DNA from 3 places in the Azospirillum sp. NS33 genome. Region 1 is predicted to be linked to each of the others. Evidence: riboswitches for the same ligand, from Rfam matches in the RefSeq annotation. Region 1 holds a riboswitch; each other region holds the start of a gene.

What was found. Region 1 has a riboswitch for thiamine pyrophosphate ahead of AC6H2I_RS08775 (ABC transporter substrate-binding protein). Riboswitches for the same ligand answer to the same signal wherever they lie in the genome.
Region 2: linked by a shared signal. The riboswitch ahead of thiC (phosphomethylpyrimidine synthase ThiC) and the one ahead of AC6H2I_RS08775 (ABC transporter substrate-binding protein) in region 1 are both predicted to bind thiamine pyrophosphate.
Region 3: linked by a shared signal. The riboswitch ahead of AC6H2I_RS03905 (ABC transporter ATP-binding protein) and the one ahead of AC6H2I_RS08775 (ABC transporter substrate-binding protein) in region 1 are both predicted to bind thiamine pyrophosphate.

Annotation. Positions count from the first base shown of each region.
Region 1 covers NZ_BAAKJB010000007.1:88,498-91,443, reverse strand. Annotated here, with positions in the region: gene AC6H2I_RS08775 (ABC transporter substrate-binding protein) at 1-1,018, opposite strand, end outside; TPP riboswitch at 1,070-1,164, opposite strand; gene AC6H2I_RS08770 (transcriptional regulator) at 1,300-1,905, shown strand; gene AC6H2I_RS08765 (helix-turn-helix domain-containing protein) at 1,909-2,421, opposite strand; gene fliF (flagellar basal-body MS-ring/collar protein FliF) at 2,943-2,946, shown strand, end outside.
Region 2 covers NZ_BAAKJB010000045.1:10,996-13,941, forward strand. Annotated here, with positions in the region: gene thiC (phosphomethylpyrimidine synthase ThiC) at 1-821, opposite strand, end outside; TPP riboswitch at 924-1,036, opposite strand; gene AC6H2I_RS27105 (nSTAND1 domain-containing NTPase) at 1,179-2,946, opposite strand, start outside.
Region 3 covers NZ_BAAKJB010000002.1:278,782-281,727, reverse strand. Annotated here, with positions in the region: gene AC6H2I_RS03910 (acetoin utilization protein AcuC) at 1-878, opposite strand, end outside; TPP riboswitch at 971-1,079, shown strand; gene AC6H2I_RS03905 (ABC transporter ATP-binding protein) at 1,072-1,833, shown strand; gene AC6H2I_RS03900 (ABC transporter permease) at 1,830-2,594, shown strand; gene AC6H2I_RS03895 (ABC transporter substrate-binding protein) at 2,601-2,946, shown strand, end outside.

The sequences.
Region 1 (2,946 bases):
AGCGGTAGGTCATGGCCAGCCCCTCGTGGGTGCCGCGCGCCAGCGCCGCACGGACCGCCTCGGCGGTGCGGGCGCCGCCGGCCACCGCGTCCAGCACCATGCGCATGCCGTCGTACTGGCCCAGCGCGAAGGCGTCGGGCTCGGCGTCGAAGGCGGCGCGGTACGCGGCGGTGAATCGCTCCATCGCAGGCGAGCCGCCGGACACCGGCGACGCCGCGGTCTCCGCGCACACGCCCTTCAGCTCGGCCGGCCGCAGCAGGGCGGCCGTGCTCGGCTGATGCATGGCGGACCCGGCCACGATGGGCAGATCGACGCCGTGCGCCGCGGCCTGCCGGATGAAGAGTGCGGTCGGTCCGGAATGGAGATGCAGGACCAGGGCGTCGGGCTTGGCGGCGAGCGCCTTGCTGATGGCCGGCAGCAGGTCCTTGGCGGCGGGATCCACCCCCTCCTCGTAGACCACCTCGGCGCCGAGGCGGGCGAACTGCTCGTCGAGGTGGGCCTTGCCGCTCTGACCGTAGGCGGTGGTCTGATAGATGATGGCCGGGCGCGTGCGGCCCAGCTCCTCCACCACGTAGCGGGCGTGGGCCCGCTTGGTCACCGCGTCGCCCGGGAAGAACCGGAAGACCCAGGGGTTGCCCTGCTCGGTGATGGCGGCGGTGCCGGACACCGTCACCAGCGGCACGCCGTAGTCGCGGGCCAGCGGAAGCATCGCCAGCATCTGCGTCCCCAGCATGCTGGCGGCCACCGCGCCGACCGTGTCGCCGGACCCGACGGCGCGCTCCAGCGCGGTCACCGCCGCCTCCGGGGAGGTTCCCGTGTCGGCCACATCCGATGCCACGGTGACGCCCGCCGGCGACGAGTCCTGCAGCGCCAGCACGGCCCCGTTGCGCTGGCTCGTGCCCTCCAGCGAGAGGAAACCGGTGAGCGGAACGAGGACGGGGAAGGTGAGCGTCTCGGCCCGCACGGCGCCGGCGCAGGCGACGCTCAGGAGTAGGACGCACGCACGGTTCCGCCGCATGACAGTCTCCTCTTCGCCGGAGGGGGTGCTGTGCGGCGCGGCGGGGCTGCACCCGGCCGTCGCACGGCTCCCTTCGCCGGCATGACCCGGATCAGGTTCGATGGGTGTTTCTCAGCCCGCCTGTGCGGGCACCCCAGCCGTTCGGTGAGGAACAGTCGCAAGCCGTCCCATGGGTGTCAAGGCCGCCCTGGCGCGCCACCGCATCGTGAAACCGCGGTGGCATGCCACGTCTGCGGCCCGCCGCGTTGTCGACGGGGCGTGCCGTCTGCTACATGTTGGTGATGCCCACACCCCGCCGCCGCACCGGATCCCGCCGGGTCGCCGACCCCGACCAGTTCGATCTGCTCGACTATCCCGAGCCGACGGCGGTCCTCATCACCTATTCCGGACGCACGGTCGATCTGGAACGCCCCGATTTCCGCCATTTCGAGATCGAGGACATCGCCCGCCCGCTGGCCTATCAGTGCCGCTTCGTCGGCAACACCGTGGCCTATTTCAGCGTGGCCCAGCACTGCGTGCTGGCCAGCCACGTGGCCCCGCCCGGCTACGCCTACGACGCCCTCATGCACGACTGCGAGGAAGCGTTCACCGGCGACTGGCCGACGCCCTGGAAGGTGCGCATCGGGCGCGACACCATCCGCGCCGCGATCGCGCCGATCAAGCAGGCCTTGGCCAAGCGGTTCGGCTTCCGCTATCCGGAACCGAAGGCGGTGAAGCTGTCCGACCAGCGGGCGCTGGCGACGGAACTGCGCGACCTCTGCGCTCCGCACCGGGTCAACTGGCAGGACCTGCCGGCCCCCTCCCCCGACCCCATCGTCCCGCTCGGGCCGGAGGACGCCATGGCCGCCTTCCTCGCGCGCTACCGCGACCTGCGGCCCCAGGGCTGAACGTCAGGCGCGGCCGCCGGTGTGGTCGCCGTCACCGCGGCCGCCGCGCTTTCCCACGCCGAGCCCCATGCCCGGCGTGTCGCCACCGTCGGCCTCCCCGGCGCAGCGCTCCGCCAGCTCGCGGATGGCGCCGCGGATCTCGGGATTGCGGATGTGCTGGAAGTAGCGGGCGAGCATGAGCGCCTCGCGCGATTGCAACGTGCCTTCCGCCTCCGCCGCGGCCTCTTCCGGCCGGCCGGCCGCCGCGGCCTCCCGCGCCAGGGTGCGCTCTTCCAGCCCTTCGAAGAACACCGACACCGGCACCTTGAAGAACTGCGCCAGCTTGTAGAGCCGGCTGGCCGAGACGCGGTTGAAACCGCGCTCGTATTTCTGGAGCTGCTGGAACGTCAGGCCCAGGGACGACGCCACGTCGCTCTGCGACAGGCCGGCCAGCATGCGCAGCTCGCGCAGCCGCTGCCCGACGAAGACGTCGACATCGTTGAGGCCTTCCTTCTTCTCACGTCCGCGTTTTTTCACAATATCCCCCGTATCCGGGAAAGCCGGGCCCGACACCGCCCGGCGAGAGACGATTGGTGCTCGGGCGCGCGGGATGCGGCCGGTCGGCACGCGCTTGAACGCCAAAACAGCGGGCAACCGGATTCGGCTTCACCCGGTCGTTGAAAATGAGCTATGCCCGGTCCGGTAAGCTGTCAACCGGCGCCCTTGCGGATACACCCTTTGATCCGTAGCCTTCCATCCGGGCGCCGCGCCGGACGAGCGCGCTTGCCCGGGGTCCCCGCACCGCCGCGCCCCGGCCACAGGCCAGCGGCAGGCCGGCGGCAGGCCAGCGGCAGGATGGTCCCCCGGTAGGCAGATTTTGCCGGGCGCCCGGCAAATTCTGCCCATGAATTAACCTTCCATTCATCAAGACTTTACTAGCATGCACCGGACATTGCCCTCCGGCGCAGAACTTGCAGTCCGCTCGGCTCCCATCTTTGGGACCATCGGTTGCGAACCCCGATCGCGGGGGGCCGGAGCCACCCGATCGGGGACGACGCGTGA
Region 2 (2,946 bases), on a different contig from region 1:
GGCACCGTGCCGATGGGCACGGGGGCGTTGCGCACGATCCATTCGCGGATGGTGTGGATGTTGCGCCCGGTGGACAGGTCCATCACCGTGTCGGCGCCCCAGCGGATGCCCCAGACCAGCTTGTCGACCTCGTCGGCGACCGAGGACAGCACCGCGGAGTTGCCGATGTTGGCGTTGATCTTGGTGAGGAAGTTGCGGCCGATGATCATCGGCTCGGATTCGGGGTGGTTGACGTTGCAGGGGATGATGGCGCGGCCGCGCGCCACCTCGTCGCGCACGAACTCCGGCGTGACGTAGTCGGGGATGCTGGCGCCGAAGCTCTCGCCGTCGCGGGCCGCGGCCTCCGCGGCGCGGGCGCGGCCGAGGTTCTCGCGGATCGCCACGTACTCCATCTCCGGCGTGACGATGCCGGCGCGGGCGTAGTGGAGCTGGGTGACGTTGCCCCCCGCCCGGGCCCGCTGGGGCCGGCGGCCGGCCCGGTCGAACAGCGGCACCGGGCTTTCCTCCCCGGCCTTCAGCCCGTTGTCCTCGGGACGCACGGAGCGGCCGTCGTACGCCTCGGTGTCGCCGCGCGCTTCGATCCAGGCGCGGCGCAGCTCGGGCAGGCCCGTGCGGATGTCGACGCTGTGGGCGGGGTCGCTGTAGGGGCCGGAGGTGTCGTAGACGCGCACCGGCGGCTCGCCGCAGTCCGGCTCCAGGTCGATCGCGCGCATGGCGACGCGCAGCTCGGGGAAGCGGCTGCCGGCGACGTGGACCTTGCGGGAGGACGGCAGCGGGCCGGTGGTGACGGCGAAGCGGTCGGGGGTGAGGCTGTCAGGCATAGCGAGGGATCTCCATCGGTCGAGACGAGGAGATCCGGGTGCTGTGACGGGGGTGGGGAGTGTGGTGGACGGCCGGCCTTCGGGCTGTCGCCCGCGCGCATGACGGTCCCCGCTTTCCGTTCCCTACGCCGGTACGACCCGGATCAGGTTCGAAGGGTTCACGCGCGCGTACAGCGTTATCTCAGCCCCTTGCCGGGGCTCCCCTTGGAAGCGCGGTCAGTTTGGCATACGGAATGCGGAAGTCAATCGCGTTGTGGCGCTGGGGGGCGTGGCTCCGGTGGCCACGACGCGAAACGCATCTGGGGGCGGGGTGAAGAAGGTGAAGCAACGGTTCGACCGCGACCCTTGGAGCCGACTTCAGCGGTCCAGCAATGGCTCCGGCCATGGACGCGACAGATCGATGTCCGGGCAAGCTTTCCGTAGCGCGTCCGCCGCGTCCCATATGGTGTCGCTCCCGAAGATACCCTTCATCGCGCCGACCAGGGCACTCTCCTCGAAATCAACGGGCAATGTTGTGCTCATCCAGAAATGACCACCCCCCTCGCCGCGCAGTCGTGGCTGACGCAGAACACCGAGTGCACCCGCGTAGGCCCGGACCGCGGCATGTTCGGACACCCGCCCCGCCAGGGCCAACAGCGCCGACCCCAGCGCCCCGCACCGCCCGGGGTCCCGCGTCCCCCGCAGATCCGCGCACAGGGCCGCCGCCAGCGCGTCCGAGTCCGCCGCCCGCCCCGCCAGGGCCGCCAGACCCGACCCCAGCGCCCGGCACTGGTCGGGGTACTCTGCCCCCCGCAGATCCGCGCGCAGGGCCGCCGCCAGACCGTCTGCATCCGACACCCGACCCGCAAGACCCGCAAGACCCGCCCCCAGTGCCTCGCACTGGTCGGTGACCCACTCCCCCCGCAGCACCGCGCGCAGGTCCGCAGCCAGACCGTCCGCGTCCGACACCCGATCCGCCAGGGCCGCAAGACCCGCCCCCAGCGCCCCGCACCGGACGGGGTCCACCGTCCCGCGCAGATCCGCGCGCAGGTCCGCAGCCAGACCGTCCGCATCCGGCACCCGACCCGCCAGGGCCGCCAGACCCGCCCCCAACGCCCGGCACTGGTCGGGGTCCCGCATCTCCCGCAGATCCGCGCGCAGGGCCGCCGCCAGACCGTTCGCGTCCGACACCCGCCCCGCCAGGGCCAACAGCGCCGACCCCAGCGCCTCGCACTGCCCGGAGTCCCGCGTCCCCCGCAGATCCGCGAGCAGGGCCGCCGCCAGACCGCCCCCGTCCGGCACCCGCCCCGCCAGAGCCGCCAGACCCACCCCCAGCGCCCCGCACTGCCCGGGGTCCCGCGCCCCCCGCAGATCGGCGCGCAGGGCCGCCGCCAGACCGTTCGCGTCCGACACCCGCCCCGCCAGAGCCGCCAGACCCGCCCCCACCGCCCCGCACTGCCTGCGGTCCTCCGTTCCCCGCAGATCCGCGCGCAGGGCCGCCGCCAGCGCGTCCGGGTCCGACACCCGACCCGCCAGAGCCGCCAGACCCGCCCCCAGCGCCCCGCACTGGTCGGGGTCCCGCGTCCCCCGCAGGGCATCGCGCAGGGCCGCCGCCAGACCGTCCGCGTCCGACACCCGCCCCGCCAGAGCCGCCAGACCCACCCCCAGCGCCCAACACTGGTCGGGGTCCTCCGTCACCCGCAGAGCATTGCGCAGGTCCGCCGCCAGACCGTCCGCGTCCGACACCCGCCCCACCAGGGCCGACAGCGCCGACCCCAGCGCTCCGCACTGGTCGGGATCCTCCGTCCCCCGCAGATCCGCGCGCAGGGCCGCCGCCAGACCGTCCGCGTCCGACACCCGTCCCGCCAGGGCCGACAGCGCCGACCCCAGCGCCCCGCACTGGCCGGGGTCCTCCGCCCTCCGCAGATCCGCGCGCAGGGCCGCCGCCAGACCGTCCGCGTCCGACACCCGCCCCACCAGGGCCGACAGCGCCGACCCCAGCGCCCGGCACTGCCCGGAGACCCCTGTCCCCCGTAGAGCATCGCGCAGGTCCGCCGCCAGACCGTCCGCGTCCGACGCCCGCCCCGCCAGGTCCGACAGCGCCAACCCCAGCGCCCGGCATTGGTAGGGGTCCTCCGTCTCCCGC
Region 3 (2,946 bases), on a different contig from region 1:
ACCGACCACGGATTGTATCCGCCGCCGCCCAGCACGAGGCGGCGCGGGGCCAGCGCGGTGACCGCCGCCACCGCCGCCCACAGCGCCCCGTTGCTCAGGGCCAGCCGGCTCAGCGGGTCGTCGGCGAGGGCGTCGGCGCCGCATTGGAGAACCAGGGCGTCGGCGGCGAAGGCCCGGCCGAGGGGCCGCAGCGCGTGGTCGACCACATGGGCCAGCTCCCGGTCGTTGAAGCCTTCGGGGACCGGAAGGTTGCGGGCGCTGCCGCCGGCCCGGTCGGAGGAGCGGCCGGTGAAGGGCCACCGGCCCTCCTCATGCACGGACACCGTCAGCACGCGGGGATCGCCGGCGAACGCGGCCTCCACCCCGTCGCCGTGGTGGGCGTCGAGGTCGACGTACAGCACACGCTCCAGCCCACCGTCGAGCAGCGCCAGGATGGCGAGAACGGGATCGTTGAGGTAACAGAACCCGCTGGCCCGGTCGGGCCGGCCGTGATGGGTACCGCCAGCCGGGCTGTAAACCGTCGCCGCAGCCCCCGACAGCAGGAGGCGCGCGCCCAGGAGCGATCCGCCGGCGGCCGTGGCCGGGCGCCGGAACATTCCGGGGAACAGCGGGTTGCCGAGACGGCCGAGGTCGTGGCGTAGGGCCGTTTCGGCGTCCACCGCCTGCTCCGCGTCGGCGCGCATCAGCGCGGCGACGTAGGCGGGATCGTGGAACCGGGCGAGGTCCTGCGGACTGGCCATCGGGCTGTCGCGGTAGGCGGCGTCGGGCAGCCAGCCCATGGCGCGGCAGAGGTCGACGACCGTCGCCAGGCGGGGGATCGCCAGCGGGTGCTTGGCGCCGTACCCGGGGGTGCGGTGGATCGCGCTGCCGATGAACACCGATGGTTCCGTCATGCGGCAATGTGGTGGCGCGGGCCGGCCCGGCGTCAAGCGGTCCTTGCCGCGACCGGGTGCCTGGGCCATAGTCCCGGCACATCACTGGGGGGAGCCGATGGTCGGCTGAGAGGTCCCGTCAACCGGGACGACCCCTGGAACCTGATCCGGTTCGTACCGGCGTAGGGACCAGTGAGCCATGCACGCGCCCGTCCGACCCGCGTCGTCCGACGCGCCCCTCGCCGTCACCGTCGCCAACGCACGCCTCACCTATGGCGGGGCGCCGCTCTACGAGAATCTCACCCTGCGGCTGGAGCCGGGGGCGGTCACCTGCCTGCTCGGGCCGAGCGGCGTCGGCAAGACGACGGTCCTGCGCATGATCGCCGGCCTGGCCGCTCCCGAACCGCCGACCGTGATCGCCACCGGGGACGGCCTGCCACTGGCCGGCCGCATCGCGTACATGGCCCAGCAGGACCTGCTGCTGCCGTGGCTCGGCGTGCTCGACAATGTCCTGCTGGGCGCCCGGCTGCGCCGCGCCGCCCGCACCCCCGCCGTGGTCGCCCGCGCCCGCGACCTGCTGGACCGTGTCGGCCTGGCGGATCGCGCCGGCGACCGCCCGGCCGCCCTGTCGGGCGGCCAGCGCCAGCGCGTGGCGCTGGCCCGCACGCTGATGGAGGACCGTCCGCTGGTGCTGATGGACGAGCCGTTCTCCGCGCTGGACGCCATCACCCGGCTCCGCCTCCAGGCCCTGGCGGCGGAGCTGCTGGCCGGGCGCACCGTCCTCCTGGTGACCCACGACCCGCTGGAGGCGCTGCGCATCGGCGACCGCATCCACGCCATGACCGGCCAGCCCGCCACCATCGGGCCGGCGCTGCATCCGCCGGGAGTGGCGCCGCGCCCGGTCGACGACCCCGCGCTGCTGGCGCTGCAGGGCGAACTGCTGCGGAGGCTGGCGGCATGAGCCGGGCCCTGCGGGCCGCCATCATCCTGGCCGTGCTGGCGGCGGGATGGCAGGCCGTGGTCTGGCTGAGCGGCGTGCCCCGCTTCATCCTGCCGGGACCCGGGGCGGTCGCGGTGGCGGTGCAGCGCCACGCCGGGCTGCTGGCCCACCACGCCGCGTACACCCTGGCGGAGATCCTGCTGGGCCTGGCCCTGGGCGTCGCCCTCGGCTTCGCCAGCGCGCTCGCCCTGGCGAGCTCGCGCATGACCCGGCGCTGGCTGCTGCCGGTGCTGGTGGTCAGCCAGGCGATCCCGGTGTTCGCCCTGGCCCCGCTGCTGGTGCTGTGGCTGGGCTACGGCATGGCCTCGAAGGTCGCCATGGCGACCTTGATCATCTATTTCCCGGTCACCGCCGCGCTGTTCGACGGGCTGCGGCGCACCGACCCCGGCTGGATCGATCTCGCCCGCACCATGGACGCCACGCCGGCCGCCGTGCTGTGGCAGGTGCGGCTGCCCGCCGCCCTGCCGGCGCTGGCATCGGGCGTGCGGGTCGCCGCCGCCGTGGCCCCGATCGGCGCCGTGGTGGGGGAATGGGTGGGCTCATCGGCCGGGCTCGGCTACCTGATGCTCCACGCCAACGCCCGCATGCAGGTCGACCTGCTGTTCGCCGCCCTGTTCGTTCTCGCCGCCTTCGCGGTGGCGCTCTACTCCGGCGTGGACGCCGCGTTGCGCCGGGTTCTGCCATGGCAACCCGATCGCCTTCCCGACGATGAAAAGGACTGACCCACGATGAAGCGGATGTTTGCCGCGGCCACGCTGGCCGCCGCCCTGCTCGCCCCCGTCCTCTCTCCCCTGCCGGCCCTGGCCCAGGCCGCCCCGACCGGCGAGCCGCTGACCGTCCTGCTGGACTGGTTCGTCAATCCCGACCACGCGCCGCTGGTGGTCGCCAAGGAGATGGGGTTCTTCGCCGACGAGGGGCTCACGGTCGAGCTGGTCGCCCCGGCCGATCCCAACGACCCGCCCAAGCTGGTCGCCGCCGGCCAGGCGGACCTTGCGATCTCCTACCAGCCCCAGCTCCACATGCACGTCGACCAGGGACTGCCCCTGGTGCGCGTCGGCACGCTGATCGACACGC